2 regions of the Paenibacillus violae genome follow, and region 2 is predicted to be linked to the other one. Evidence: riboswitches for the same ligand, from Rfam matches in the RefSeq annotation. Region 2 holds a riboswitch; the other holds the start of a gene.

Region 1 (16,225 bases), on a different contig from region 2:
TGTTTTTTTTTATAACGATGAGGAGGGATTGCAAGATGACGGGGATCGAATTAACCGATGCACAAAGGCAGGAAGTCGAGCGCCAACTGCAAATCATTAAACGTGGTGCGGCTGAAATCATACCGGAAGATGCTCTGAAACAGAAAATTACCCGGGCAATTGTGACGGGGAAACCATTGAAAGTGAAATTGGGCTTAGATCCATCTGCGCCTGATATTCATATTGGGCACACGGTTGTCTTGCAAAAGCTTCGGCAATTTCAAGAGTTAGGCCATGAAGTTCAGCTGATCATTGGAGATTTCACGGGTCGAATTGGCGATCCAACGGGGAAGTCGGAAACGCGCAAGCAGCTGACAGAAGAGGATGTTCAGCATAATGCTCAAACGTACCAGACGCAGCTGTCCAAAATTTTGGATTTCACCAAAACAACCTTTTACTACAATTCTAGTTGGTTGGGTGAACTGAAATTTGATGATGTGCTGAAGCTTGCGGGTAAAGTAACGGTGGCGAGGATGCTGGAGCGGGACGATTTCGCCAAAAGATACGCGGCTAATCAACCGATTCATGTGCATGAATTTTTCTACCCGTTAATGCAAGGCTACGATTCCGTTTCACTTGAGACCGACATTGAGCTTGGCGGTACGGATCAGACATTTAATATTTTGATGGGACGCACGCTGCAAGGCGCCTATGAGGTGAAAGACGGCCAAGTGGCTATTCTGATGCCGCTGCTCGAAGGGCTGGATGGCACGCAGAAAATGAGCAAAAGCTTGAAAAATTACATCGGTATCGATGAGAACGCGAATGAAATTTTCGGCAAAACGATGTCGATTCCGGATTCGCTTATGCTGAAATATTATGAGTTAACGACTGCGATCTCAAGCGAGGCGCTTCAGGAGTTGAAAGAGGGACTGGAGGCGGGTTCCGTCCATCCAAGGGATGCCAAGATGAAGTTGGCGAAGGAATATGTGCGTATGTATCATGGTGCGGAACAAGCTCAAGAGGCTGAGCAGCATTTTATTACGGTCTTTCAGAAGCGGGCGCTGCCGGACGATATCGAAGAAATGCAGATCAGCGAGGAACTTCTCGAAGCTGGCCAGATCGCCATCATTAAGCTGCTTGTTTCTATGGGGCTGCAAGCTTCCAACGCAGAGGCAAGACGCAGCATTGAGCAAGGCGCGGTGAAAATTAATGAAACGAAAATGACGAATATCCATGAAACACTCCAGCCGCAGGACGGCGATATTGTTCAGGTAGGAAAACGAAAGTTTGTGAAAATTAAGCGGGTTTCGCCATAACCTAAAAAAGGGCCTCTTGAACAGCAATCCGCTGCTTCAAGAAGCCCTTCCTTTTATTTATAGCCATTCTTTTTTACGGAATAAAATATACATAGCAATACCTAACACACCCATAAACGCTAAGACGAACTCATCGCCGTGAGCGACATGGAGCCCTAGAATGTTATCAAAGTTCATTCCAAACACCCCTGTAATGAACGTCAGCGGCATGAAAATGGTTGTCAGCGCGGTAAATACCCGCATGATATCATTCGCGCGATTCGCCAGGCTGGACTGGTAAGCTTCTCGTAAGTTCCCCATCAGATCGCGGAGCGTATCGAATGTATCCACTATTTTGACGGCATTCTCATAAATGTCGCCAAAATATTTCTGAAGCTGGTGGTCGATCAGCCTGAGATCCTTCTTGCCGAGTGTACCGATCACATCACGTTGTGGAACAAGCACTTTTTTGAGCCAGAGAATTTCCGAACGAAGTCCGATGATCTCATTCAAGTGCGTTTTTTTGGTCGCTACCAGAATATCTTCTTCCAGCTTTTCAATCTTGGCCTCGATACGGTCACCAACCGCAACGTAGTTATCGACGACAAGATCGACTAGATGGTATAGGAAACGATCGGCGCTGTTGACCTCCTCTTCCCAGAGAAACGGCTTTAAAGCGCGAAGTTCATTGATTTTTTGTCTAGTAACGGTAATAATGACATGTTTGCTAAGAAATAGATTAAGTCCGCGAAGGAAAATCTCCTCATCATCAAAACGAATGCTATTTATCACGATAAAATAATGCGAATCATAAAATTCAATCTTAGGACGCTGCTCCTCTTCGCTCAAACAGTCCTCCACGGCCAAATCATGTAGATGGAATAAAGGTTGAAGAAGTTCTAAATCCTCGATCCCTGCATCGATCCAATAAAAGCCTTGTTCTGGAGGTGTTAGTGCGACAGACACGTCTTCGACCAATGTGAAAATGCCATTCTGAACCCACCGTGTTTTCATCTGATCCACCCCTTTGCATGGAATCAGCCGGTTACGTTCATCATGTGCGCGAGACTACGAATGATGGAATAACCGACTGCATTCCTACACTATAAAATTTACAAAACTTGCAGGTGCTACTCCTCGGTTCCCCGTCCAAACGTATGCCCCCCTTTTGCGTCCATGTCGAATAATACTTGTCTAGTATAACCCTTCATATACCCTGTTTCAAGCCAAAAAGTTTGGCGCAACAAGTAAGAATGTGCTTTAGATACTCTATGGATTCAGGGCTTGTTCGGTGTCAAAAAAAACCGCCATGAATTACATGGCGGCTTTCAAGATCTTTCCTTTCATTTCTTGATAAATGTCTATCAGTTCAGGATTACCTCGGAGCAGCAGATCTTCTTCACTCTCTGCTCCGTAGACTCGACATAATAAGGCAGCGGCATCCTCAGCTTGTTGCCTAGTTGGCTTCGATGTTTCAATTAGAGCGAAATATCGATTTAATGAAGCGAAAGCAGAGAAGTTATCCGAAGATGGTGCGGACATAATGGACCCCCTTTTGATGGTTAGATAATGTAATCAGTTTGATATTTATTTAACCCTGTTTTGAGCTATTTAAACACCAAATCACGATACATTTCGTATCAATAATATCATAGATGGACAGCCTGATGCAATTTCTTTGTTTTTGCAGGTTGTCAGGATCGGTTAATGTCTTGACTTTACATTATTTTATAGTATGATGATTTTAATCGCATACGTTTCATTTTCTTATCAAGAGTAGGTGGAGGGACTAGCCCTATGACACCCGGCAACCGACAAACCTTTGCAAGCAAAGGGATGCACGGTGCTAATTCTTGCGGAACCGCTTGTAACAAGCGAATCTGGGAGATAAGAGAAGGACATTGACAGTGACATTCCATGGCCTTTCTCTGATTCCAGAGAGAAGGCCATTTTTGCATTTCCATACACCCAAAATAAACCATGAAGAGGAGTGAACAGGATGCCGATCAAGATTCCTGACAACCTGCCTGCCAAAGAAATTTTAAACCAAGAGAACATCTTCACCATGGACGAATCTGTCGCGTATCACCAGGATATACGTCCACTTCGCATTGCTTTGTTAAATTTGATGCCTACCAAAGAAACGACCGAGACGCAGTTGCTGCGCTTGATTGGGAATACGCCGCTGCAGGTGGAATTCGTTCTTCTGCATCCGAAAACTCATACATCCAAGAACACCTCCGTTGAACACCTGGAGATGTTCTATAAAACTTTTGACGATATTAAAGAAGAAAAGCTGGATGGCATGATTATTACGGGTGCCCCAGTCGAACAGATGGAGTTTGAAGATGTGAATTACTGGGAGGAGTTGACGCAAATCCTGAATTGGAGCAAAGAAAACGTCACTTCAACCTTGCATATTTGCTGGGCAGCCCAAGCGGGCTTGTATCATCACTTCGGGGTTCGTAAATTTGCGCTGGACAACAAAATATTCGGTGTATTCCCGCACACGGTAGAGGTGCCGAATACGAAGCTGCTTCGCGGATTTGATGAAATTTTCCACGTGCCGCAATCGCGCCACACGGATGTTCGCCGTGAAGACATTGAGCGATGTCCGGACCTGGAGATTTTATCCGAATCAGAGGAATCCGGTGTTTATATCGCGGCAACACGTGATGGCAAACATATCTTCGTAACGGGCCATTCCGAGTATGATGCGAATTCATTGAAGTGGGAGTACGATCGGGATGTGAGCAAAGGACTTCCTATTGATATCCCCAAAAATTATTATCCCAACAATGATCCTAGCCGGCAGCCTTATAACACTTGGAGAGCCCATGCGAACCTGCTGTTCTCCAATTGGTTGAACTATTATGTGTACCAAGAAACGCCTTTTGAGCTTACCGCTAATATCAATGAAAGCCTGGCAAGTGCGTCTCTGTAATTCGAACCCAAATCATGAGGAGGAACTCCCTTTGTTGAAAATCGAAAGTCGTCTCGCCCAAATTGGCTCCATCGAAGAACCTGTAACCGGAGCTGTCAGCTTCCCTGTTTATCAAGCTACTGCTTTCCGTCACCCGAAGCTCGGTCAAAGCACCGGTTTTGACTACGCGCGTACCAAAAGCCCAACTCGTAAAGTGCTTGAGGATGCGATCGCTCAATTGGAATCCGGAGATGCGGGTTTCGCATGTTCATCCGGCATGGCAGCCCTGCAAACGGTTTTTGCCTACTTTAGCCAAGGCGATCATTTGATCGTTTCCTTGGATTTATATGGCGGTACGTACCGTCTGCTCGAGAAAATCATGTCTCGCTTCGGTGTGACGGCTACGTACGTAGATACGAACGATTTGGACGGCTTGGAATCTGCCTACCGTTCGAATACCAAAGGGCTGATCATTGAGACGCCGACGAATCCACTCATGATGATTACAGATATCGAGCTTGTATGTACATGGGCCCGTAAGAAGGGTATTGTGTCCATTGTCGATAACACGCTTTTAACTCCTTATTTACAGCGCCCATTAGAGCTGGGGGCAGACATTGTCGTTCACAGCGCGACCAAATATTTGGGTGGACATAACGATGTGCTTGCCGGTTTAATTGTGACCAAGGGCAAGGAGCTTTCGGAGCAGATGGCCTTCCTTCACAATTCGATTGGAGCCGTGCTTGGGCCGCAAGACAGCTGGCTTTTGATGAGAGGTATGAAGACATTGGCGCTTCGTATGGAGCGTCATGAACAGAATGCAACAGCCATCGCGAACTTCCTGCTGGAGCACCCGCTGATCAGTGATGTTTACTACCCGGCACTGGAGTCTCATCCAGGTCATGCTATTCAAAACAAACAATCGAGCGGAAACACAGGGATTTTCTCCTTTAAAGTGAAAGACGCCAGACTGGTTGAGCCGATTCTGCGTCACATTCAGCTTATCGCTTTCGCTGAGAGCTTAGGTGGCGTTGAATCGCTGATGACATATCCAGCTGTACAAACGCATGCGGATATTCCGCTTGAAATTCGCCAACAAATCGGCGTGGATGACCGCCTTCTGCGCTTCTCTGTCGGCATTGAGCATCAGGATGACCTTATAGCTGATTTAGCGAATGCGCTTAGCCAAGCACAAGCAGAATTAGAAGGAGAATCCCTGTAATGAGCCATTCACCGAACGATAAACGCAAGCCGCACGGCAAATTCGCTACCAAACTCATACACTTTGGCGCTGAAATTGATGAAGTAACAGGTGCTTCCAGCGTGCCTTTATATCAAGCGTCAACCTTCCATCAAGCCGATTTGGAGGTTTCTCCGGAGTATGATTATACACGTTCCGGAAACCCAACCCGTCAAGCCTTGGAAGACTACATTGCCCTTCTCGAAGGCGGAACGCGCGGCTTTGCTTTTGCTTCTGGCATGGCCGCGATTTCCTCGGCATTCATGCTTCTTTCACAAGGAGATCATGTGATCGTGACGGAAGACGTGTATGGCGGTACATACCGCTTGCTTACAACGATTATGAATCGGATGGGGGTCGAATCAACCTTTGTTGATATGACCGATATGGCCCAAGTTCGTGCAGCGCTGCGTTCTAACACAAAAGCAGTGTTCCTGGAAACACCTTCCAATCCGACCCTCAAAATCACCGACATCGCAGAAGTAGCTGCTTTTGCCAAAGAGCACGATTTGCTGACGATGCTGGATAATACATTCATGACGCCATATCATCAACGTCCAATTGAGTTAGGGATTGATATTGTACTTCACAGTGCAACCAAATTCCTGGGTGGACACAGTGACGTCCTGGCTGGACTTGCCGTAGTTGCGAATGACAGCTTGGGCCGCAGAATGAAGCAGATTCAGAATGGATTAGGCAATGTTCTTGGCATTCAAGATTCATGGCTGCTCATCCGCGGAATGAAAACTTTGAAAGCCCGTATGGAAGTGTCGGAGAAAAGCGCGCAAAGATTGGCACAATGGCTATCTGAACAGCCTGACGTTGAGGTCGTGTATTACCCGGGTCTTCCGAACCACCCACGTAGAGAGATTCATGAAAAGCAGTCTCTTGGCTATGGAGCCGTAGTTTCCTTTGATGTAGGTTCCGGCGAAAAAGCGAAAAAGATGCTGAGCAAAGTGCGCATTCCGCTGGTAGCCGTTTCTCTAGGCGCTGTAGAAAGCATTTTGTCCTATCCGGCTATGATGTCTCATGCAGCGATGCCGAAGGAAGTTCGCCTGCAGCGAGGCATTACGGACGGTCTTGTCCGGTATTCGGTTGGTCTTGAAGACATTGAAGACATCATTGAAGATCTGGAGCAAGCGCTTCGCGGTTAAACGTTCCGGAATTCCCAGAATAGTCATATTTGAAAAAGGTTCCTACGTATGAAAGCAGCAATTTGCTGCTTTTTTGGCATGAGTATGGTACGATAAATGGATACGAGCCATCAGAAATTAAAGGAGTGAAGAGCTGTGAAACCGATCGATCGTATTTTAAATAAAGCACAATCAGGCGGCCGAATTGATGTAGAAGAATGCATTACACTGTTCGAATCCGATCAAATAGAGAAAATTGGCGATACTGCGAATCAAATTATGAAGAAATGGCATCCGGACCCGATTACCACGTTCGTTATTGGCCGGAACATCAACTATACCAATATTTGTGATGTATACTGCAGATTCTGTGCGTTTTATCGTGCGCCTGGTTCAGCTGAAGGATATGTATTGCCGGACGAGACGATTTTCCAGAAGATTCAAGAGACACTGGATGTCAACGGTACGGAGATCCTGATGCAAGGCGGTACCAACCCGAACTTGCCATTCAGCTATTACACGAACATTCTTCGTGAGATCAAGAAGCGTTTTGACATTACGATGCACTCTTTCTCACCAGCTGAAATTATGAAAATGAAAGACGTTTCAGACGGATTATCCTTAGAAGAGGTAGTTCGCCAATTGCACGAAGCTGGACTGGATTCCTTGCCTGGCGGCGGCGCCGAAATTTTGGATGACCGTACTAGACGCAAAATCAGCAAGCTCAAAGGCTCTTGGCGCGACTGGATGGACGTCATGCAAACCGCTCACAAAATTGGTATGCACACAACGGGTACCATGGTAATCGGTTTTGGTGAGTCGATGGAGGAGCGCGCGCTTCACATGCTGCGTATCCGTGATGCACAGGACGACGTATTGATGCAGAAGCTTAATACACCTGGTTTCCTTGCATTCATTCCGTGGACGTTCCAACCGGATAATACGAACATGAAGGCGGAGAAAGTAACGCCTGAAGAGTATTTAAAAACACTGGCGATTAGCCGGATTATGCTCGATAATGTGCCGAACTTCCAATCTTCTTGGGTTACAATGGGACCTGAAGTGGGTAAACAGACCCTGAGCTATGGCTGCAATGATTTCGGCTCTACGATGATTGAAGAAAACGTGGTATCCGCGGCGGGCACGACACACAAAGTTAACGTTACCTCAACGCTGGACATCATCCGCCAAGCGGGCAAAATCCCTGCGCAGCGGAATACGAAATATCAAATTTTGCGTGTTTTCGATGACGAAAACGTGAAAATTGATAAAGATTTTGTTATGCAGAATTAATAATAAAGAGGCCTCCTTCCACTAGTGTAGTGGTTGGAGGCTTTTCTGCGTTAATTATCGCACTTCCTTCAAGGGAGCGGTGTGAATGATCGTTTTATTTTTACCCGTTTTCTTGGCTGTGTATAGGGATTGATCGGCGCCGGCGAAAAGCAGCTCTTTGGAAGTTCCAGGTTGGTACTCGCTGAGCCCGATAGAGATGGTGACAGATTGGCCGTTCAGCTCTTCCTGTTTCATTTGGGAAATTTGCCAACGAATTCGTTCGAGCAGGTCAAACACCACATCAGTGTTCTTCTCTGTGAAAATGATAGCGAACTCCTCACCGCCATATCGTGCTACAAAATCATTGAGACCCACATGACTTTTCAAGGTGCTGCTGACGTTCTTCAAAACGGCGTCACCGGCTCTGTGGCCGTAAGTATCATTGACTTTCTTGAAATTGTCGATGTCGAGCACAGCGATATGAATGCAGAAGTGACCTAAAGCGTTTTGCACAATAAGCTCATCCAAGTATTCATGGAAGGTAATATGATTGTACAAATCGGTTAGCGCATCTGTTTTGGAGAGCTTGTCCATAATAATATTTTTGATCAATAGTTCCTGTTTCAACTCCGTTGTTATTTGCAAATTGTTCAGGATTTCAACACCGCGCTTGATAATGCCGAATGTAATGATCGAAATAATGGTCAGCACCGGCAATATCGTCAGCAGATCTATGAAGGTGTAATCTGCGAGTAAGCGCAATTTGACAAGAAAAAGAATAGAGAAGGAGACTAGAGATAAACCTATGGAGTATATAATCTTAGAAAATTGCAGGTAAAAAATAGAAACGAAAATTGGAAGCAAAAGATAAAGGATAACTAGATTTATTTCATAATTGAAGAAAATAATCGTGAAGGATAAAATCGCACCGCCGCTTATAATCTGGTAATCCAAGTGATTTTTATAAAATTTATTGGTCGTTTCCAGCATAAGCAAGATGAGGATCATGGTAAGGACGGAGACAATGAGATGCCCTGACGTAAGGGATGCATCCCTTTTTGCAGTGAAAGAGTAGAGAAGTTCGAAAGGTAGTTGAATCATGACCAGGAACCAGTAGGTGTTCAGCAGCTTGCGGTTCCAAGCGTGTCTGTGCAGTTGATATGCGTCTATTTGCATGGATACTCACTCCAATATGAGACTAAAGCACTACGATGACTATCATAGCATGAAAATTTGTGGGATTGGAATAACTTTACTTAAAGATTTGATAAAGAATACTGAAAGGAAATGGCAATTTGTTCGTTGTATATCTCCTACCTATCGACCATATACTCTTAAGAGGAGGATGTATTGATGGAAGGAGTGAGGGTATGGAGCTGTTTACTATCGTGATCATGAAGGTTGATGAGTCCTATGTGCGTTCGCTAAGCGCTCAAATCGAACGTGAGCTGCAACTTTTACATATGGTTGAAAGTGGATGGACTATTGCATACGAATTGTCAGAAACACATGCATATATCCGCCTGGAATCGAAGCTGACGGACGAGGAAATTTCAGCGATGCGACGCCAAATGTTGCCGAATCTGGCTGGTGTATTGGCAGATCACATCATTGCGGACAAGGAATCAAGTATCTTGCGTCAATTGCTTATCAAAGAGTTTAAATATGAGGCCAAGGAAGATTTGGAAGCTATCGAAGGGTACTGTAAACCAACGGTTTATACAGATACAGGGACAGAGGACTTCCCTGTTCTTACCAACAGTTTCGGCATTCAGCGGCGCAGACAAGTCTTAGTCGACCAGCTAATGTTGGCATTAGAAGAAACTTCAAGGCTCAGTTTGGACGGCTTCCTGCATTTCCGTTTGCAAGATTACACGGACGAGCTGCGGGAAATCGCGGAATATGCGATAGACGAATTCATGATGGATCGCCAGTACCAGGAATTTATTTCTCTTTTGCAATATTTTGTGTATATTCAAGAAGCCAAAATTCCGGTTGTTCATCTCATTCACAAAGGCGGGCATGAGTTTGTTATTTTGAATGATCGTATGGAACTCATTGATGCCAATGAATTTGATGCTTCTTTCAAGATGGAAATGTTGGAGAAGGACATTAATTTTGAAGATATGATCGTGAGCACGTTGATAACGGTATCTCCTGCAAACATCTATATTCACACGAGAGACGCTGACATGACGATTATCAAAACGATTAGGCAAATCTTTGAAGATCGAACGACGGTGTGCTCCTACTGCCGAACATGTGACATTTATTTGGGGGAAGCCAAAAAACAAGACCAACTATCCCCTTGACCTTGGACGAAGAGCCAATTATAATAGTGAGCGAAGGCGTTAATCAAAGACAAGAACTTTCTGCAAGAGCTGTACAGAGAGAGGAGACCAGGCTGCAATCTCCTTCAGTGAAACAGATTGTTTACCCCTTTGTAGCCGTGTTGTGGAATTCTGCCTGATTTGCAGGCTGTTAGTATACAACACCGGAATCATTCCCGTTACCGAATGCTGATGAGGATTCGCCATGCTCGATAAGACATGCAGCGAATCGAACTAGGGTGGAACCACGAGCTGAGCGCACTCGTCCCTTATGGGATGCAGTGTGCTTTTTTGCGTTCAATCATATATATATACAGGAGGAACGAAGATGGTTGTACAAGTGAAATTACCAGATGGCGCAGTGAGAGAGTACGCAGTTGGAACGACCATTGAGCAAGTGGCGGAATCCATTTCTTCCGGATTGAAGAAAAATGCGGTAGGTGGTAAAGTGAACGGAAAATCGGTTGATTTGTCGTTCGCTTTGGAAAATGATGCTGACGTTGAGATTTTAACGCTCGACAACGAAGCGGGATTGGAAATGTATCGTCACAGTACAGCTCATTTAATGGCTCAGGCTATTAAACGCATTTATGGCGAAAAGGCTGTTAAATTAGGAATCGGACCTGTCATTGAAGACGGATTCTACTACGATATCGATTTGGAAACGCCGTTGAATCCAGAGGATTTGGTGAAAATCGAGAAGGAAATGGAACGTATTTCTAACGAAAACCTGGCGATTACTCGCCGTGTGGTTTCCCGTGAGGAAGCGATTCGCATATTCACTGAGATGGAAGATCCGTACAAACTTGAATTAATCCGTGATTTGCCGGAAGATTCCGTGCTCACGATTTATGATCAAGGTGAATTCTTTGACCTATGCCGCGGACCGCATCTGCCATCAACTGGCAAGATCAAAGCTTTCAAACTGTTAAGCGTAGCTGGTGCCTACTGGCGCGGAGACGCGAAAAACAAAATGCTGCAGCGTATTTACGGAACTGCGTTCCCTAAAAAAGCGCAGCTGGATGAGCACTTGCATTTGCTTGAAGAAGCGAAAAAACGTGACCACCGCAAGCTGGGTAAAGAGCTGAAAATGTTCGCATTCTCCCGTGAGGTTGGTCAAGGGTTACCGCTTTGGCTGCCAAATGGAGCTAAATTGCGACGTACAATGGAACGCTACATTGTAGACTTGGAAGAGCGTTTAGGCTATCAACACGTATACACTCCGGTTCTTGCCAACGTGGATCTATACAAAACTTCCGGTCACTGGGATCACTATAGCGAAGATATGTTTCCAAAAATGGTCATGGACAATGAAGAACTAGTTCTTCGTCCGATGAACTGCCCGCATCATATGATGGTCTATAAGAGCGATATGCGCAGCTACCGGGATCTGCCGGTTCGTATCGCAGAGCTTGGCACCATGCACCGTTATGAGATGTCAGGCGCATTAACCGGTCTACATCGTGTTCGCGCTATGACACTGAATGACGCTCATATCTTCTGTCGTTTGGATCAAATTAAAGAAGAGTTCTCACGTGTAGTTACTTTGATCCGTCAAGTTTATGCTGATTTCGGCATTACGGATTACCGTTTCCGCCTTTCCTACCGCGATCCTAAGGATACTGAGAAGTACTTCCAAGATGATCAAATGTGGGAAACTTCCCAACGCATGCTGCGTGAAGTTGTAGAAGAGCTAGGACTTCCATTCTACGAAGCTGAAGGGGAAGCTGCATTCTACGGTCCTAAACTTGACGTACAAATCAAAACAGCGCTTAAGAAAGAAGAGACTCTTTCCACAGCCCAAATTGATTTCTTGCTGCCGGAGCGCTTCCAGCTTGAGTACACAGGGGAAGATGGCCAGAAGCATCGTCCGGTTGTTATTCATAGAGGGATCATCTCGACTATGGAACGGATGACAGCTTTCTTGCTTGAAAATTTCGCAGGTGCTCTGCCAACTTGGTTAATGCCAGTACAAGCCAAAGTCATTCCGGTATCGCCTGCCTTTGAGGAATTCTCAAATAAGGTTACTGAGCGTCTATTGGCTGCAGGTATTCGTGTTGAAGCGGATAACCGCAATGAAAAGCTGGGTTACAAGATTCGCGAAGCGCAGCTGGAGAAAATTCCATTCATGCTCGTTGTCGGGGAAAATGAAGTAACGAATGAAAGTCTGTCTGTCCGTAAACGCGGTCAAGGGGACCTGGGTACACATCCGATTGATCAAGTTATCGGCATGATCAATGAAGAAATAAGCAAAAAACTATAATCATATAAAACGAAAGCAGAGAAGAGTGATTCTTCTCTGCTTTTTTTGTTTTCAAAATTAGGCATTTTGGTATGTATAAGGGAACGCAAAGGGGGCATTTTAATCAGTGAGTCTGCATATGGAGGTTTAATTCTGGAATGAACTGGACAACCTGCAATAGTAGGGGAGGTATCGAAACAATGTTTACTGCGTTATTTACGAAGCCCAAATGGCTTGGAACATGGATGATCATGAATGTTTTGATTGCGCTTTTCGGACAAGAAACAAGAAACACGGCAGAAACCGTAAGCCATATACAAGTGCCGCACCAAATGGATGCTCCGAGCAATTCGGAACCTGTTTCTGTGCCAGTAACACAAGATCGTAGGCAGCAAGTTAATTATCGCTATGTGCCGAAACTGGACTCCGATTTGTCCAAGCTTAAGTCGGTTGAAGTGACGGCTACCGGCTATTATGCGGGTAAAGAATCCACGGGTAAAAATCCGGATCATCCTGAATACGGGATTACCTTTTCAGGAATCAAAGTAAAGCGGGACGACAAAGCGCTATCGACTATCGCTGCAGACACGAAAGTCTTTCCGTTGGGCACGGTTTTGTTTATTCCGGGATACGGTTACGGGGTAGTTGCCGACACGGGAAGCGCGATTAAAGGGAAGAAAATTGACTTGTATTTTGACACGAAAGATCAGGTCTACAAGGAATGGGGCAAAAAAACCGTCAAAGTCTTTATCGTCAAGCAGGGGAGCGGCAAGGTGACGGAGCTCATTTGGAATCAATTGAAGGATGAGATCTTGTCTCCTACCAAATCGTTATAAAAATGGTTCAGGCTAAACTTTTTCATCATAAAAAATCCTGTTTGGGAAACCATATACATACAGGAGGTGATTGAACATGGCTAAGAACAAAAACAACAAGAAAGCAGCACAAGACGTAGAATTCGCTACGGAAACTGCGGTACCTAACAAGCAGCAACAAACGAACACACAAAACCAAAACAAATAACGAATAACCATAGCGATATTAAAAAAAAGCAGGGATCCTAAGGGGCTCTGCTTTTTTTATTTCTTTTCATCGTCGCCTATTTTCGATATAATGTAGCAAAATCTAACATTTGCCCATCTGGGAGGAGTGCCAATTGCTTATGCAGGCAGAGACGAAACTAAAAGCTTGGTTGTATGGTCTTATTCTCATCGGTATTGCCTTAAGTGTTACGGCTTTATTTTCAACATCTTTTTGGTTTACGGCTGCGAGTTTGGCTGTTTTTTTGTTTTTAGGGATATTGATCACTGTTATGAATAAGTCATCAAGCGTTTCACTCGACTCTGAAAAGCAGCAGCAGGAGCAATTCCGAACCTTTATTCAGGAATCACAAGTCGTGGCTGATCGATTGGCAGCGGCGGTAGAAGAAGTGAATCGCTCAATTAGCCAACTTCTGTACATTGCCGATGCGTCCATTCAAGGGGAAGAGGATCTGAAGGCTCGCAGCGATCAAGCGGTAGGACAGCTGCAGGAAGCGTTCGCAGCGATTCAGCAGGTGGCGGCGGCAGCCGACCATATTTTAGACTCATCGTTACATATGCACAAAGAGAGCGAACAGACCAAAGACACGGTTGTCGATGTATGCCGCTCCCTGAATGCCACAGACGAAGTCATGAGCGATCTGCATATCAATAATGATACGATGCAGCGTAAGATTCAGGATCTGACCACTCATACTTCTAAAATCGAAGAAATCAATACGTTCATTGCTGAAGTGGTCAATCAAACGTCGTTGCTTGCTCTTAATGCTTCCATTGAAGCCGCTAGAGCGGGTGAGCAAGGGCGGGGCTTTTCGGTTGTCGCACAGGAGATCAAGAAGCTGGCTGCACAAAGCCATGAAGCGGTGACAACCTCATCGGAAATTCTGACCGCTATTGAGAGTGGCGTTGCGCAAGTTGTCGCAGCAGTTGCAGAAGAGAAGAAGTCGGTTGCTTTAGGCATTAGCGAAATGAAGGTGATGAAGGAAAAGATCGATACGATTTTCTCGCTTATCCTGCATGTCAACAATCTCGTTGCAAGTACGACAACCTCAACCAAAACGCAGTCCACCTTAGTAACAGGTACGAGGTCCTCGCTCGGACAAGTGGTAGATTTGATGAACGAAACCATGAACAGCGTGGAGAACACGCTTTTGCAAATGAAAAAGCAGCGCCAGGAAGTTTCGATGCTTCAGCACATCAATCAAAATCTTGATCGCTCGTCGACAGAGCTTATCCAAGCTATTCAAGCCGTTGGTTTGCAAAATACGAAAGGGACAACCAACGTTAATATTCAAGAGATGAAGCAGCTGCTCAGCGCTCTTGTCCTCAAACCTGACATCACTTCCTTGATCGATGGGAATCATGCCGCTCAATTAAGCGCAGTTTTGAAGAAAACAGATGGTATTGAGGCGATCTGGTCGAACCGGGCAGACGGGACCTTCATCTTTTCACTGCCTGAAGCCGGCCTTGTGAATGGGAAGGGGAGAGAGTGGTGGAAGCGGGCGATGGCCGGTGAACTCTTCGTTTCGGAGGAATACGTGTCAGCTATTACGAAGAAACCGTGTATTACTTTATCCAAAGCGATAATAGGTGACACGGGAACCCCGATTGGTGTCGTAGGAATCGATTTAATCTTGAAATAATGGTTCTCAAAACCATAGTTTTAGTGTAAAATAAGATTACTGTGATGAATGTTAACATGGAGAGATAGGTGAGTGACTATGCTGAATGCTATGCGACTGGACGGTAATTCTCAAAAGACATCAAGGAAAGCCGCGGAGGTATTTCCTTTCTTGGAAGCTTACATTGCCCGCAAGGAGCAGCAGGCTTTAGAGATTGAGCAGGTAGTGGAGCGTTACGAAATGAAGAGAATGAAGGAAGAGCGGGCTTATCAGGCGATGTCTTCACTTCGTCGCATGTTTACGGGGAAGAAACCTGACCATCATCTGGCCGTTGAGTATATCCATTATGTGAAGAAGCCAATGGAGCAAGTGAACAAGTTGCGTGCCGAAATAGCACGGGCCAGACAGATTATGAACGAATCCAAGCCTGGCGAAGACATCACCATGCCCGATGATTTCGAAGAGCTGCTTAACTAATAACAAATTAAAACCCTTCCGTCTGGAAGGGTTTTTTGCTGTCGATTTTATCCTCTTTTCAATTGTTCCAAGTCCAGAAAACCATCCTCCTGGCTATAAGCGGGAACCCCGTGGATCCCTACGTCTAACCCTACGAGCTCTTCGTCACTGCTTACGCGCAGAGGTACGATGAGGTTGATGAGCTTCATGACACCCCATGTGAGGGCAAAGCCCCAAATACAAATCGTAACGAGACCCAATGCTTGAACACCTAACAGTCCAAATCCGCCGCCATAAAATAAACCGGCTGTACCTTCGCGGACAGCGTCAGGCTGTGCGAACAAGCCTACAGCCAGTGTTCCGATACTGCCGCTGATGCCGTGCACGGGAAACGCTCCGACGGGGTCGTCAATTTGTCTGGCTTCCAGCATTTCAGTTGCGTAGACCATCGCGATGCCGCAAACAGCTCCAATGAAAATGGCGGCAACATCACTGACGAATGCGCAACCTGCGGTAATGCCGACGAGCCCTGCAAGCGCGCCGTTGATAACCATCGGCGGGTCAGCCTTGCGATAGCGCAACATCGTAAACAGGATGCAGGTTGCGCAGCCTGCAGCTGCAGCCAACATGGTCGTTACGGCAATATGGCCGATCGATGTATTGGTAGCACTTAGCGTACTGCCGGAGTTG
Region 2 (16,225 bases):
CCGTTTTATTCAGCCAAAGCGCTAAAATTAAGGAAAGTCCAATGATGAACGTAACCGTTAAAACGGTATAGATGGATGTGTTGTTTATTACTTGTATAAATTCTTTTTCCGTTAAGAGATCCGTAAAGTTCTGCATCCCGACATAGTTCTTGTTAGGGCTAATAAAATTCCAATCATACATACTCAGGTACATCATATAAAGAATCGGATAGATAAAAAACAACGAAAACACGGTAATGGCCGGAGCCACCATGGCATACGGACGCAGTTTTCCCCATATGGTCATATTAAACACCGCCGCCAGCAACAAGGATTTTCTCACGTTGTACATGTCTGGATATGTCGCGAATTCTTTGGCCCTGTAAGTCAAAATAGTAAAGCTGATCATAAGGAATCAATACGTTAATATGATCATTCGTTTCCAAAGCGGTAAGGAAGGTTTTTACGAAAAACGTCCCCATGTGTGAATCGATCTGATAAATATTTTCCGCTCCCAGGCTTTCTCTGGTAATAATTTCACCTTCCATGACAAACCCGTCTGTGCGATCTTTCGGAGACATGAGCACATGTTCAGCCCGGAAGCCGATATACCCGATCTCCGAAGCTGCCTCTACCTTTAACCCTTGTACATGGCCATAATCAAAAACATTCATCGCAGGGGTACCGATAAACTGCGCTGTGAAAACATTTACCGGATCATTATAAAGCTTTAAAGGCGAGTCCGACTGCTGAATAACTCCTTTATTCATAACAACGATCTCATCGCCCATCGACATTGCTTCCACTTGATCATGGGTAACATAAACAAATGTGCTGCCCAGCCTTTTATGAAGCTGAATCAACTCTGTTCTCATCTGGTTGCGCAGCTTAGCGTCCAGATTGGAGAGCGGCTCATCCAAAATAAATACTTTGGGCTTCTTGACCATCGCCCGGGCTAAGGCAACCCTCTGACGCTGTCCCCCGGACAAGTTTTGCGGCTTTTTGTCCAGATGAGGCGTTAACGCAACGATTTCACAGATATCGCGGATTAACGTTTCCCGCTCCATTTTGGGTACTTTTCTGTTCTTAAGCCCGAACTCGATATTTTCACGTACGGTCATGGTTGGGTATAACGCATAGTTTTGGAAAACCATGGCGACATCCCTAAGTCCAGGCTGTGTATCGTTTACACATTTGTCGCCAATCCATATTTGTCCTTCGGTCTGTTTTTCAAGTCCTGCAATCATGCGCAAGGTTGTTGATTTGCCGCAGCCGGATGGGCCGACAAGCACGGTAAATGACCCATCTTTGATCGTCAGATTCAGACCGCTGATAATCGTATCGTCTTTATACTTTTTGCCGATATTGACTAGTTGGATCTTTGCCATACGTTCATCTCCTTACCCTGATTACTTGCTCAACAATTTATTCGCTTTTTCCGCAGCCTCGTTCATGGCATCTTGCGGTTTGACATCTTTTTCAAGGATGGCTTTCGTCATAGCATCGATGATCGTTTTCGAAACTTCAGCGTAAGCATTTGCGTTCGGACGAAGGACAGCATATTGTAATTGATCGGAAGCTACTTTGTATTGCGGGAACTCTTTATAGTAGTTTTGCAGCTCTTCACTTTGCAAAGCAGATAGACGGTTAGGCAGGTAGCCTACATATTTATGCTGATAGATTGTGTTTTCTTTGGATGTCATGAACTTCACAAACTCCCAAGTTGCTTCTTTTTCAGCGTCATTCTGCTTGGACGTGATGGCCAATTGGCATCCGCCTGTTGGAACTCCATAAGATTTATTAGCAGGCATAAAGTCGGTTGCCATTACGAAGTTATTTCCTTTCGCAACCTCTAAGCTTGCTGAAACGCCTGCCGTAGATCCGATTTTAAAAGCGGAAATTTGGTTGGTCCAGTCTTTCTCCGCGTCAGCACCTGCCGTCTTTCCTACCGTAAATTTGATCAAGCCGTCATCGGACATCTTCTTCCAAAACTCTACAGGTGCAACGCCTTCAGGAGAGTTAAAAGTAGCTTTTTTCCCGTCCTCGCTTAGTACCTTACCACCGCTTTGAGCAACGAGCGCCTCATATTCCCAAACACCAACGGCCATCGTCATCGGAGTCTTCCCTTTTGCTTTCAGCACGCGGGAATATTCCTCTAATTCCTTCCAGTTTTTCGGACCGGCAGGGTCCAAACCGGCATCTTTTAGCATCGTGACATTTTTGTAAAAGATCGGGGTGCTTCTCATAAATGGAATCCCATACAGCTTGCCATCAATATACGCATTCCCCATAAGACCAGGGTTAAAATCCTTAATATTGACTTGCGCCTCATCCCTTGCTGCAAGAGGAGTCAAATCTACAAGCATGCCTGAGCGGGCGAAAATCCCGGTAGAGGCAATCTCGAGGTCAAAAACGGCAGGTGCGTTCCCAGCAGCGAATGCCGCTTGCACTTTCGCATGAAGATCATCATAGTTGCCTTGGTTGGCTTGCTGAACTTCAATTTTGTTCTGTGACTCATTAAACTTCTTCACAAGGTTTTGTTTGGCTTCTTCAATTTTCCCACCGTTAGCTGTCCAATATTTAATGACGATTTTGCCTTGTGGAGAGGAAGCCGTATTGGCAGAACCCGAAACAGCCTTGTCTCCCGCACCACCTGTTCCGCATGCTGAAAGCATGATGATTGAACTTACCGCAAGAATCGATACTAATTTTTTCTTAAACATTTGTAGTTCCTCCCAATTTTTTAGTATGAACCTAAAAAGAAAGAAGCCTAAATCAACCGCCGACTTCAAGTCGGCCGCTAATCAGGCTTCTCCACTACTCCAACCTACATCTATTTACTTGTCTGGCTTCATCATAATCGCCCAGTATTAAATGAGTGTTAAGTGGTTATTAATATTATGAAAATTATTCCATCAACCAATATTCCGAATGATGTTTTCTTCGGTCGCATAGATCTCTCGCCATAAATCTGTTTTGGAAGCAGATACTGCCGTTGCTCCGTGTTTAAATCCATCCATGACCTGGCTTCGTTCGTACACCAAACCGCCTGTAATAATGGGAAGAGTCGTGAACTTCTTGATTTCTCCGATCATCTGCGGAATTCGTGCCGGCATGACCTCAATGATGTCTGGCTCCACTTGAGCAAGACTTTTGAATATGTTCTCCACGCCTTCCGTATCGACTAGGAAAAAGCGTTGAATGGCAAGCAAGCCCATTTTTTTCGCTGTTTTTACAACATTCGTTTTCGTCGTAATAATGCCCGTTGGTTTAATCACTTTGGCCAAATAGTCCATACCATAAGCGTCGGTACTTAAGCCTCCTATTTTCTCCAAGTGCAGAAAGACAGGCAGCTGGTGCTTATTGAACAAATCTACATAGCCTTTAATGACGCCGATATGACCGGTTAAGAGGAATACACCGCTTAATTGGTGTTTAAGAGATAAGGCAATTTCGATTTGTTTTGGCTCCTTGATGGAAGCCACCATGCGGTGCGTGCTTAATCTTTCAAAAAACATTCCGCCTTCGTCATGCTTAAGCTTTTTCATCCATCAAGACCTCCCTTGATCAGGAACTATCGTTGTTCCGCTTCTATTCGCAAAGAGACGATGCACTCCCGTTCTGAATCTGTCCCGCGTGCGCTAGCATTATGTCTAAAATGTTTCATATTGTTGTATAACATCTCAACATTCCCTGTCAGGGCTGCATCCGTAAAATCAATAGCTGAAATACGAATTTCATCTTGTTCAACGTCCACAATCCGTAATCCATGCTGATCGAGACAAGCAGATAGTTGAACAAACGTCCAATTATTTTGCTTAACAATAGAATCAATGTGCGTATGCCCGTTAAAATAGATCCCTACGCCTTCTTTCTTGCTTAAGATCTTCCACATATCGATGCTTGGGTGAATGGAGCCTTTATCTTTATCGGAATTGGTTGTCGTGTTATGTACCGGATGATGAGCAAAAACTAAGACGGGTTTCGTCCCCGATGCCGTTATGACATCTTCAAACCATGTCAATTGCTGTTCGTCAACCGAGCCTCCCCAATCCTCAAAATCCATTTCTTTAGCTGTATCTAGGAAGACAAGCACGGCTTTCTCATTTTCTACAGCGTGATAGCGATGTTGTCCCGTTATTTCGAGTACTTCCCTTCTCGTTTGAGCATACAGATCATGGTTGCCCAAAGCGTGGTAGAACGTTCTATCACTTTCTCGCAGCAACGCATACACATCACGAAGCTCCGAGGAATGCCCGTAATTTGTCAAATCCCCCAGAGAAATATGAGCATCACCTTCCAATTCTAAAAATCGTCCCAGCAGAGTTTCATAGAATTCATTCCGTGCTTCTAACCAACCTGGAATTGTTTCATCAATTTCGTGATAATGCAAATCTCCCATTACAACTAGCTTCATAAGATCACTCCTTCTCTCACTAAAATTTGATGACACTCATAATCATGATAATTTGCTTGTATTAATTTGGTTTACCTTTTCATTTATAAATTTTGTAAATATGTAACCATAATTTTACCCTTGACAACAGAGTGCTTTGTAGTAATATTGAACGTAATCGAATAGGTTGATTTTTCTTATCAAGAGTAGGTGGAGGGACTAGCCCGATGATACCCGGCAACCGACAAACCTTTGATCACAAAGGAATGCACGGTGCTAATTCTTGCGGAAACGCTGTATTAGGTAAGCGAATCTGGGAGATAAGAGCGAGGCGATGACTTTGAATTCCTATGACCTTTCTCTGTTTCCAGAGAAGGTCATTTTTGCTTTTTCGAGCCATTACACTTGTTTAAGGATGTGACAAGATGTCAATCACAATGAATGAAAGAATTACGACTATGGAAACCGCCCAATTTTACCAGGATCGCCCTCCCCTTCAAATCGCTTTGCTGCATTCAACAGTCAAGATTACCCGAATAGAATGTTTTCGGTATGACCACGAGCTCATCGATGAGCTGCAACTTGCAAACGGAGTCGAACATATCTATGGACTTCTTGCTATCTCCACTAATGCGGGGGCTGTTGGCTTCAAGGAATTTGCAATCCCTTCTAGAAGCCTGAAGTGCGATTTGACTACGTGGGTTGCTCTTTTTCAGCGGATAAAAGGGCTGACTTTGACCGAAAGTATGAACTATACGCTGCTAAAACAAGAGGCGTGGGGACCCGTGAGAAAAGAATTGATGGAGTCCGCCTTACAGGATCTAATTGAACAAACGGAATCAGTCTCACAACCGCACAAGGGTCAAAAATATATCTTGGATCGGGCCTACTTATACAATCATGCTCAAGCGTATATCTCCTTTTAAACATAAATTGGCAATTAAAAAATACTTATGTTAGATTGCAGAACCATTGAAAGGAGTTCATCTTCTTGTCAGATACCGCCAAATCAAACAAAACCGGCCATCTATGGCTCATTACAGCTGTAGCTTTGGGGACGTTGCTCAACCCTTTGAACACGACCATGATTTCCGTCGCTTTTTCCAGGCTGCAGGAAGAGTTTCATGTCACGTATGCCTCGATTTCATGGCTTATTGCAACCTACTATGTCGCTAGTGCGGTCGCACAGCCTGTCATGGGGAAGGTCGGCGATTTATTCGGCCGTAAAAAAATCTTCATGCTCGGACTCGCCCTCATCACCGTTTCCTCCATGCTGGCGCCGCTTTCAACGAGCTTTGGCTGGCTGATGACGTTTCGTGTCATTCAAGCGATCGGCAGCTCCGCCCTATTCCCAAATGGCATGGGCATCATCCGCTCGGTCATTACGACGAATCAAGCGAGAGCGCTAAGTGTCATGTCGGTGTTCTCCTCCACCTCAGCGGCACTAGGTCCATCGCTCGGAGGATTTTTGATCCAATATAGCGACTGGCCGTCTATTTTTCTCATTAATTTTCCGTTTATCGTCGTGTCATTCGTACTCGCTCTCCGAATGATGCCTAAGGATACACCCCGGAAGCAGGCAGGTGCAGGTTCTTTGGACATAACTGGCATCGTCTTTTTTACCGCGCTGATCTTTAGCTGGCTGTTCTTTTTCCTATCGTTCAAATCCGGTGTCAACTGGCTGCTGCTCCTGCTTAGTCTAGTGCTCAGCGCAGGCTTTTACTGGTATGAATCCAAGCGAAAGCAGCCGTTTATCGATGTCCTGTTTCTTAAGCGGAATGTCGATGTTTGCTTCGTTTATTTGCAATTCATTTTAGTCAACATTGTGTTTTACTCAATTATGTTTGGTATCCCTTCGTATTTGCAGCAGGTGCGGCATTACAATGGGCAAGAAGTGGGATTAATCATGCTTTCCATTTCAGGCTTCGGCATCCTCGTTACCCCCCTTGTGGGCAGGTGGATTGACCGTTCCGGTTCGCGAACTCCACTGCTCGTCGGTACGTTATTCGTTGTGGCTGGAACCTCCCTGTTGTTAACGATTCACGATAGCTCCACTGCGGTTTGGATTTTTATCTGCTTATCTGTACTTGGCATCAGCAACGGGTTTCAGAATCTCGGGCTGCAAACCGCCCTGTATTCTTATGTTACAACAGCAGAGACCGGCATTGCCTCGGGCATGTTCATGACTTCGCGTTTTATGGGAACCATATTATCTTCGAGCTTGCTCGGAACAGTTTTTAGCACTCAAATCACAACCGCGCACTTTCACAGTTTGATTATCGGGTGCGTGATCATCAGCGTACTGATGCTTCTATTGTCCCTTCGCATGTTTCTTAGAGCGAGAAGCGGTACGGAACAAGTCCAGTCGCAGTAGCTTTGTCACAACATATGGAGGTGAGCGCGATGAATAACAGCAACAACCAAACGGTAACCCTGGGGATGGGGTGCTTCTGGAGTCCGGATGCTTTGTTCGGGCAGCTGGCCGGTATCACGAGAACACGTGTGGGTTTTGCTGGAGGAACGGTAGAGAACCCTACTTACCGGCAGCTTGGAGACCACTCCGAGACCGTCGAAATGGACTTTGATTCCAGCATCGTGAGTTTGGAAGCCATCCTGCATGTGTTCTGGAGCAACCATAATCCAGTAAATATAAATGATTACAAAGGCCGGCAGTACAGATCCATAGTGTTGTATCGCGACCCTAATCAGATGAGCGTAGTCAACAAAGTCATGGCGAACAGCGAGGAACAAGGAAAGGGCATGCCGGACACCGAGGTTGCTCCTTTTAAAGGCTTTTACCCAGCTGAGGACAGACATCAGAAATATTATTTGAAACGGTATCCCGATGCCATCGACAAGTTGAGAACTCTTTTTCCAACCGAGGAAGAACTGACCAACGCAACATTGGCAGCAAGATTAAACGGACTGGCGAAAGGGTACACGAATTTGGATAAAATCATCAACGAAATCCGGACATGGCTGATTAGCGGTGAGGAGCAAGAAGAGATCATTCGACTCATTAGAGGGATAAAATGGTAAGAGGACTGAAGGCAGCCGATCTGGTTAGATAGGCTGCCTTTTTCTTTTTAATTCGTATATGTATTTTTCACTCTTTTTGAGTTGATAAAATAGGGGATCCAGATTAAACAAGTAACGAATGATTTAACAATATTTCTGCCTTGTTCCCCCATTAGTTCGTAAGTCGCCATTTCTTCAATGGTGTTTGAAATAAAATAATAGCCAACATTCGCAGCAAAATTGATCAAGTAAAAATATATCGCCAAATATTTCAATCGTTTCTTTTTTTTCAATATGCAATAACCGATGATGACTGGAAAAATCACATAAAATAAATTCATGGCCGTCTCATAAATGATAATAAAAGCGTATTTCCAGTTTTCCTCATACAATTGGGACAAACGTCCATTTTGGTAAACAGGGAGTATCGTATCCATCAAATAGTAGAAGGAGCTCCCGAAAGTTAATAGGAGGCCTATCGCTACCAAATAAAGCCAGCCACCAAATCCATAAGGCTTCACTTTTTCCTCTGTGGGTGCCATGATTTCTGTCGTGTTATCCAGTTTTACGGCTAAGTCGTTTTCTATATTTGTCATTGAGTCACCTTTCAATCTTTTCCGTCTTACCTTTATACTCCCTAAAAAAATAAATTCTGTCAATCAATATGTGAGCGTGATAACATCTATTGCCACCGCCTCAATTGCCATCACCTCAAACCTCGTAATGGAACTGGAGTCCCTTATTTTATAGAAAATGAGTTGTTTCCTATTTAGGCAGAACTACAGGCTCTTATTTCTCTTCAAAAGACCGATTTCACAGCAAAATTGACAAAATAGAGGAACGTAGTTCCCCTAATAATGGAAATTGTGCATTTTCTTCGAAATAGCGCCCTCTAGTTCCCTGAATAACCCAAAGAACCGCAATTAATGAATTGCGATTCTTTATTTGCGTATAAGACCAGCCAACCCTACCGATTATAACCGTTGCCGATGCCCGGGAAAGGTGATGGCCGCGCCACATATCCCGTATAAGAAGCTTGCGGATGCGGCTCCGCTTGCGGTGGGTAAGTATCAGGCCGCGCCTGACGTTGATGCGAGCAATCGACAGGTGGCCCTATTGTGACTGTGCTCTTGATTGGAGCTAACGCCTGCGTGATCTGCGCTTGATCCAAACAGTACGTATGAGCGAGCATGTTTCTCGGCGCCAGTCTGAGGAAGTCGGAGACCGCGATGAATTCCGGTACCGGCGCATCGAAGATCGCGAGCAGATGCGTATCGTCTTCGGTAGCCATTTCCCAGTGAAACCACCCTTGAGGAATATTAGCTACTTGACCGGGAGTAATGTTGAAGTTAAGCACCATTTTGGTGAAAGGATTCAAGATGGAGACGACCGCTGCGCCCCGAATGCAATAGACTAGTTCAGATGCGTTCTGATGAACATGCGGCTCGACCACATTCCCTATGGATAAATAGATGTCGAGCAGTGAGACGTTGCCCAGCGTATTCAACTGCTGAATACCCAACGTATTAATGAAGTTATTCGCATCCTTGGTGAATGTACGATTGTTCTTCAGATCGTAGAAATATTGGACGTTTGGAGAAGTGAAATCCATATAGGATACAGCCATACGCTCAGCCTCCCGATTGTATTATCATCTTTACTAAACGTATTCCACTTCAGCTATACCCATGACAAATGCCCTTCCTCGCAGAGCAAATTTCACTCCACAAGGCCCATCCATCCGCAAAAATAACATCAAACCCGGCTTGTTCGCATGCTTTTCCAATTTTTGAATACATTTAAATATTCGATAAACAGGAGGACACAAGTCATGTCACAACATGGGCATTCGTTCATGAGAGGTACGCTCGTATTGTCTGTCGCCGCTTTCATCAACCGTATTCTCGGTTTTATCAGCGGTATGTATATCGCGCGCGTACTGGGCGCAGAGGGAATCGGCATCTTGATGATGGCCCATCCGCTCGTCCCACTCGTCATTACGATTACGGAGTTGGGATTGCCGGTAGCCATTTCGAAGTTGGTCGCAGAGGCCTCCGCCCGCGGCGAACGAATGAAAGTAAGACGCATTCTGCATGTCTCACTTGCTGTCACAGGCTTCTTGAGCGTAGCGCTCACGACCATAACGCTGCTTGGATCTGAATGGATCGCTTCCATTCTCCTAAGCGACCAACGTGCTTATTACGCAATGCTCGCCATTACGCCGATCGCGCCGATTGTAGCCGTCTCCGCCGTATTAAAGGGATATTTCCGCGGCATGCAGCGGATGAAAACTATTGCAGCCTCCGATGTGCTGGAGCATACGGTTCAAATCGCCTGCGTGCTAGCGCTGGTCCACCTGCTGCTGCCTTACGGCGTCGCTTATGCCGCCGCAGGAGCAATGGCTGCCTCTGTCATCAGCGAAGCGGTCAGTCTCCTCTTCCTCGTGACAAGCTACAAGCTGTTCGGCGAATCCAGGATGTCGGGCGAAACTTGGGCAAACCACTTGAAACAAGGAAGAAGCACACTCGGCGAGCTGCTTCAGATCGGACTGCCAACCACTGGTCACGGCATTATTCACTCGTTGTACAGCACCTTCCAGCCGCTTCTTATCACAACGAGCCTAGCGCTCGCCGGCGTCGGTACGGCACTTGCCACCAAGCAATTTGGCATGCTGGCCGGCTATGCGTTTCCGCTGCTGTTCATGCCAAGCTTTATCACGCAATCCTTGTCGACCGCGCTCATTCCTGCGATTGGCGAGGCAGCGGCGAACAAGAACAGTCTACTTATCCATGAGCGAATGAACCAGGCTTTGAACTTGGGGCTTTTGATCGGCGCACCGGCAACCGTGATCCTGTACGAGTGGGCGACTCCGCTAACGACACTTGTCTACCATGCACCTGAAGCAGGATTGCTCCTGAAAATACTGGCGCCAATGTTTTTCCTGCATTATTTCGATGCCCCGCTTCATGCGATTCTGCTCGGACTCGGCCGCGCACAAGCAACGCTGTGGAATTATGTAATAGCCACCGCAATCAAGGCTGTCACGATCTACGTTTTAGGCAGCCAATTGGGCATTATCGGTGTAGCTTATGGCATCGGTATCGGTATTGTGATGCAGACGGTGTTGAACTTCTTTTCCATCTCCAACTCCATCGGGTTCTATTGGAACATTAGGCCCTATGTCAAAGTTGGGATCAGTATGATGATGATGGCGATATCCGGACACTGGATCTATCAATATGTGATGAGTCATGGCATGCCGCAGATTTGGTGCGTAACTACTTCTATCGTCTGTTCCTTGCTTCTCTATTTCGCGGCACTCGTCTTCACAGGTACGTTGAATTGGAAAAGTACGCGCCACAGGTTTTCTATTCCTTGGTAAACGCACATAGAAACCCTCAGCGGATGCTGAGGGTCTCCATTTTATTAACTTTGATAGTTAGTTGCAGTGTTTTTATCACCAACTTTAACAGTAACATCCTTCGTTTCCCCGTCGCGAGAAATGGTTACCTTCAGTTCATCGCCTACAGACGCGGCTTGCACTGCTTTGGTAATGTCCTCTGTGCTTGATGATGCTTTACCATTTACACTCAAAATAACGTCGTACTGTCGAATACCTGCCTCAAATGCAGGCGTACCATGCTCTACTTCGGCTACAACGGCACCTTTTGTGCTGTTGATTTTCAAATCTGACAGCATATCATCCGTAATATTTTGCAGTGCTACTCCGATGTAAGGTGCTGGCTCTTTGGGGATCGTTTCGTTATTTTTCAGCTTATCCACAACTGAACTGAATGTGCTTGAGGGAATTGCAAAACCGATGCCTTGCGCTTCAGAGTTAACTGCCGTATTAATACCGATAACTTCCCCATTCAAATTTAAAAGCGGACCGCCAGAGTTCCCTGGATTGATCGCTGTATCCGTTTGTAGTAAATGCTTGTAGTTTCTAGTTTTTTGGGTATCATCAATGCTAATCTCACGCTCTTTGGCGCTTAGAACACCTGTCGTTACAGAGTAATCAAAGTCATACGGATTGCCAATCGCAACTAGCCAATCGCCTACTTCCGTATTGTCGGAGCTGCCTATTTTCAATGCAGGAAAGGCTTTGTCTCCTTGAATTTGAAGCACTGCCAAGTCTAGATCATAACTGCTTCCTAGAAGTTTTGCCGTAAAAATGCGTATCGTAGCCTTGCACGTAGACGCTAATTTCGTCCGCGCCGTCAATAACATGCTCGTTAGTTAAAATATACCCGCTCGAGTCAAAAATAAAGCCCGATCCAATCCCATTTTCAATGGTATCACCACTTTGAGTGCCCTGTTGGAATGGGTTTCTTCTATTTTGTCCCGTATTCGTTTGTTTTACTTTCGTCTCAATTTTGACAATAGCTGGACTCGCGGATTTTGCAATGGCTGATACGCTATTCGTCCCTGTTGGCGATAATGACGCCGTCTGGACATTGGCGGCTGCCGAATTAGCGGCTGCAGCGACGCTTGATGGTGTGGACACAGCCTCATATCCAAACAAATTCAGCTTATCCGATGTGAACATCAATCCGCCAATAACGACCGCACCGGCCATAAAAGCTGCAAACATGGATTTAAATTTGGGATTCCCCGATTTGTTTTCAACCTTTATACCCGTAACTTCGATCATATCTTTCATAGTATCGTTCATCTCATTCATATCTTTCATATTATCTTTCATATCTTCATTCATGTGATTACCACCTTTCGAGTGCTGGTTGATAGAATTAATGTTGATAGTTGAAGTATAGGACGCGAACCTGAAATAAGACTTAAGTTGGGCTGATAGGCATATGAAAGTTAACTGAAAATATCCTGAAAGGTGCAAAGGCTGTCCTCTCCGATAATTTCAAGCATTAGCTCCTGCTCTTTAGATAACAATACCGTTATTAACCTTCTGGGCAACCCCACGGGAAAAAGGAACTTACATGTACATCTCGAATATCTACTGTAATCAGATAGCAAAAAAATGATGATAGACAGGAGTTAGATACGATGATCAAAGGTTTCGGAGGCATTTTTTGGAGAACTAAAAATCTCGAGGTAATAAAAAAATGGTACAATGATGTACTTAAGATTGAAATCGGAGATTGGAACGGGACGATCATACAACCTCAATCCGGCAATGAAACGATCTTTTCTTTGTTTACCGAGGATAACAGCTATTTTCCACTAGAACAGCAAGTCATGTTAAACTTCCAAGTCTATGATTTGGACGAAGTGATTCAGCATCTTGAACAAATCGGTGTACCTCTAGCCAAGAACAAAGAGGTCGGTGACTATGGCAAGTTTGCTTGGATCGAAGATCCGGAAGGTCGACTGATCGAGCTATGGGAGAAATAAAGTCGGCAACGCAAAAAAACCTCTAGACTGCACTGTTAAGTGCTTCTAGAGGTTTTTTGGGTTAATGATCGTTAAGCGACTCCGCGTGATCCTCTTCTTACGAGAAAGAAGTAAGCGAACATTGCAGCGGCGCTCGTCAACAAAATAATGACGCCTAGCGGCACAGCGGTATTTTCACCCGCGATACCCACCAACGGGGAGACAACAGCCCCGAGCAAAAAGGGGATGACACCAAGCAATGCAGCAGCGCTGCCCGCATTCTGACTTTGGCTCTCCATAGCAAGTGGGAAAGCTGCCGTTGACGTAATACCGATTGCCGCCACGAAGAAAAACAACGGAATCACCAAGGCGAAAAGCGGTCCATGAACAATGGCTACCACTAAGACTGTTATGCTGGCAAAAAAGGCCAGCCACAGCCCAAACAACAGAAAAGCTTGTTCGGAGACGCGATGCGACATCCGCCCCACCACTTGGGAGCCGATGATTAAGCTAATGCCGTTCGATCCGAACAAAAGAGCGAATACCGTCGGCGAAGCGCCGTAAATATTTTGATAGATAAAAGGCGTACCCGACACGTAGGCGAACACACCCGCGATCATAATGCCCTGTGCCAGCATGTAGCCGACAAACTGGCGATCCCGCAGGAGCGATCCGTAGTTCTTTAACTGTTCCATAAAATTGCTAGGCCTGCGGCGATCGGATGGCAAAGTCTCTTGTAGTTTCCATTTTGTCATCGTCAATAGGTACAATCCTAATATCGCGAGTGCGATAAATACGCCGATCCACGTCGTGAAAGATAAAATTCCACTGCCCGTAACCGGTGCTACTAGAGGACCTAAATTACCAACAAGCAGCAACAGGGAGAAAAACTTGGTGAGTTCGTGACCACTGTACAGATCGCGCGCGATTGCCCGGGAAATAACAATACCCGCGGACGCGGAGAAGCCCTGCACGAAACGGAATGCAATCAATACGCCAATATTAGGCGAGAACGCACAAGCCAATGAAGCGACGACGTAAAAGGCCATAGAAATAAGCAGCGGGTTGCGTCTGCCATAGACATCACTCAGAGAACCCATCACGAGTTGGCCGATACCCAGACCGAGTAAACAAGCGGTCAAACTGAGTTGTACAAGTGAAGCTGTTGTACCGAATTGCTTCACAATTTCCGGGAACGCGGGTAAGTACATATCAATAGTAAAAGGCCCGAGTGTTGAAAATAAACCGAGCAGCAATGCTAATCTAAACGCATGCTGATTGTTCTTGCTGGTCATAATAAAAATGATCTCCTATTCTTCTATCCATATCCAAGTCTCATATAATGAACCTGATGTTCATCCTAACACAAATCTACAAATTCCGACAATGATATTTAACACCTTACATATTTGCGTTTGAAACCGATTCTCCCTTTTTCCACTTCCTTTTGAATACGATCGGCAGCGTTCAGGCTCTTATTGCGTTGGACATCAACCGGACCAACAGCCTTTGCGGTCTCAACAGCCATAGCATGAAGCGGCAAGTACGATACTCCTACTGTGTAGATGAAATTATTCATCGCATATTTCGTTCGTTCGGGCGCATCATGAATCGTATTTTTTACCCTTTCGAGCATTTCGGCAAGTTTACTTTCATCAAATTCGCTGTCCCGTCGGTTACCCAAGAGCCAGCAGTAACAACTCCAGCCTGCCGACATTTTCAACTCTTCACCGCTAAGGATCCATTTATCGGCAACCTGCTGGGCGATTTCTGTTTCTGCCAAAGTTACAGCAACCACATAATCAGAAAGCATATAAAAATAAGCCCCATCTATCCAACGGTCAAAATCCACTTCCGTCATTGCCTTTGGATCAGCAATAACGCCGGCAAAATACATCGCGTCGTAGTTGCCAGTATTGTAAAGCTCCTCAGCCAAAGGTTGATTGAGCTTAATTTTCTTGGCAATGGGCTTCATTTCACCGGTAGCTACACCAAATAGTGGCTCGTGCGCACCGTTGGAGACGTAAATTTTCTTGGTTCGTTCCTTACCTAGAACTTCAAGTTCTTGCATGACCGTTTCTACGTTCATAGATGAACACTTCCTTTTTTATTTCATCGGATAAATACTCATATCCTAGTTCACCGAAATGAAGACCATCGTTTCTTTGGCCTTTTAATAGTTCGGATAGATGGTGAAACCCCATCATTTTTGAGAAAAAGTCGATAAACTGACTTCCCGTTGCTTCACTCACTTCTCTAACGGCCTCGGCGTATTCCTTAAGCACGAGATTTGTTCGAGCATGCTGCAACTTCTCATCTACGGGTGCGGGGCTAATAAGGATGACTTTGGCAGGAGAAAGAATAGTAACAATGTCAGTCAAATTCCTCTTATAATCTAGCAATTGAACCCTCTTATGATGTGCAGCATCATTTGCGCCGAATAGTACCGTTACGAGATCCGGGTTATGAGGTAAAACATCGCTTTGAATTCTCTCAATTGCATCAAATGTATTATTGCCAGGCACGCCGGCGTTCATGATTTCCCATTCTTCGCCAAGTTTAGAGGCGAGTTTGATGGTTAATAGCGGGCGGGCGTAACCTTCAGTCCTTGAAGTTATACTGTCTCCAAAACAGACCAGTTTCATGAATTTGCTCCCTTTTAACTCCTTGTGGCAGGAAGGACCCAGTTCTCTTTCATATAAAAAGGTCTAACAGTTTGATATATTCACTTTAACACAAAACCAATCACATTCGTAAATCCCCAAAACATATAAAAAGGACACCCCCAAGGGTATCCTTTGTTGAACTTTGTTGTCATCTGCACTCATCGATCACACCATGATAACATCCATTCCGCTGTCGCGGAATTGGCGAACCACATTTTCCGATACATTGCTGCCTGTAATCAGTGTATTAATGGATGTGCAAGGAGCTACGGTATGCAGCGATACCTTACCTATTTTGCTATCATCCGCTACGACGATTATCTTTTCAGCCGCATTTATCATGCCTTTTTTGGTGGGAACCAGTTGAGCCTCCGGATGCATGAGACCGTACTTGGGATGAATAACAGGAATCCCGATAAAAGCTTTCTGAACATGGAGTGAACCTAGAACATGATCCGTGAACATTCCGTTTAACATGTAGCTGGAAGGATAAAGATCTCCACCAGTTACAATGACTTTGATGCCTGGCGCATCACGCAGCTCTGTAGCAATATTCATGTCATTGGTGACTACTGTAATGTTTGATCGTTGAACCAAGTTTTTGGCAATATGCAGCGTTGTAGTTCCGGAGTCAATAATGATGTGTTCCCCGTCTTCCACCATGCTAGCGGCCATCTTGCCAATCCTGTCCTTCTGATCGAACTGTTGGACAACTCGTTCATTAAACGAAGGCTCATTATTCGTCCATTGGTCGATTGTCACCCCACCGTGTGTCCTCTTCGCAAGTCCCTTTTGTTCAATTTCCTCCAGGTCCCTCCGA

The links. Region 2 has a riboswitch for S-adenosylmethionine ahead of RQP52_RS31125 (hypothetical protein). Riboswitches for the same ligand answer to the same signal wherever they lie in the genome.
Region 1: linked by a shared signal. The riboswitch ahead of metA (homoserine O-acetyltransferase MetA) and the one ahead of RQP52_RS31125 (hypothetical protein) in region 2 are both predicted to bind S-adenosylmethionine.

Annotation. Positions count from the first base shown of each region.
Region 1 is NZ_JAWCUD010000006.1:290,978-307,202, forward strand. It holds gene tyrS (tyrosine--tRNA ligase) at 36-1,298, shown strand; gene corA (magnesium/cobalt transporter CorA) at 1,356-2,291, opposite strand; gene RQP52_RS19220 (hypothetical protein) at 2,592-2,819, opposite strand; SAM riboswitch class I at 3,042-3,171, shown strand; gene metA (homoserine O-acetyltransferase MetA) at 3,277-4,221, shown strand; gene RQP52_RS19230 (aminotransferase class I/II-fold pyridoxal phosphate-dependent enzyme) at 4,256-5,422, shown strand; gene RQP52_RS19235 (trans-sulfuration enzyme family protein) at 5,422-6,594, shown strand; gene mqnC (cyclic dehypoxanthinyl futalosine synthase) at 6,730-7,866, shown strand; gene RQP52_RS19245 (GGDEF domain-containing protein) at 7,921-9,021, opposite strand; gene ytxC (putative sporulation protein YtxC) at 9,216-10,157, shown strand; gene thrS (threonine--tRNA ligase) at 10,504-12,438, shown strand; gene RQP52_RS19260 (3D domain-containing protein) at 12,618-13,253, shown strand; gene RQP52_RS19265 (methyl-accepting chemotaxis protein) at 13,580-15,100, shown strand; gene RQP52_RS19270 (hypothetical protein) at 15,179-15,556, shown strand; gene RQP52_RS19275 (ammonium transporter) at 15,604-16,225, opposite strand, start outside.
Region 2 is NZ_JAWCUD010000014.1:146,098-162,322, forward strand. It holds gene RQP52_RS31100 (carbohydrate ABC transporter permease) at 1-322, opposite strand, end outside; gene RQP52_RS31105 (ABC transporter ATP-binding protein) at 288-1,367, opposite strand; gene RQP52_RS31110 (ABC transporter substrate-binding protein) at 1,389-2,702, opposite strand; gene RQP52_RS31115 (glycerol-3-phosphate responsive antiterminator) at 2,895-3,527, opposite strand; gene RQP52_RS31120 (metallophosphoesterase family protein) at 3,554-4,396, opposite strand; SAM riboswitch class I at 4,570-4,702, shown strand; gene RQP52_RS31125 (hypothetical protein) at 4,801-5,301, shown strand; gene RQP52_RS31130 (MFS transporter) at 5,367-6,749, shown strand; gene RQP52_RS31135 (peptide-methionine (S)-S-oxide reductase MsrA) at 6,779-7,414, shown strand; gene RQP52_RS31140 (DUF2569 domain-containing protein) at 7,462-7,989, opposite strand; gene RQP52_RS31145 (cupin domain-containing protein) at 8,361-9,020, opposite strand; gene spoVB (stage V sporulation protein B) at 9,225-10,775, shown strand; gene RQP52_RS31155 (S1C family serine protease) at 10,820-11,521, opposite strand; gene RQP52_RS31160 (hypothetical protein) at 11,535-12,110, opposite strand; gene RQP52_RS31165 (VOC family protein) at 12,413-12,760, shown strand; gene RQP52_RS31170 (multidrug effflux MFS transporter) at 12,832-14,034, opposite strand; gene RQP52_RS31175 (DNA alkylation repair protein) at 14,133-14,828, opposite strand; gene RQP52_RS31180 (GDSL-type esterase/lipase family protein) at 14,797-15,384, opposite strand; gene RQP52_RS31185 (DeoR/GlpR family DNA-binding transcription regulator) at 15,571-16,225, opposite strand, start outside.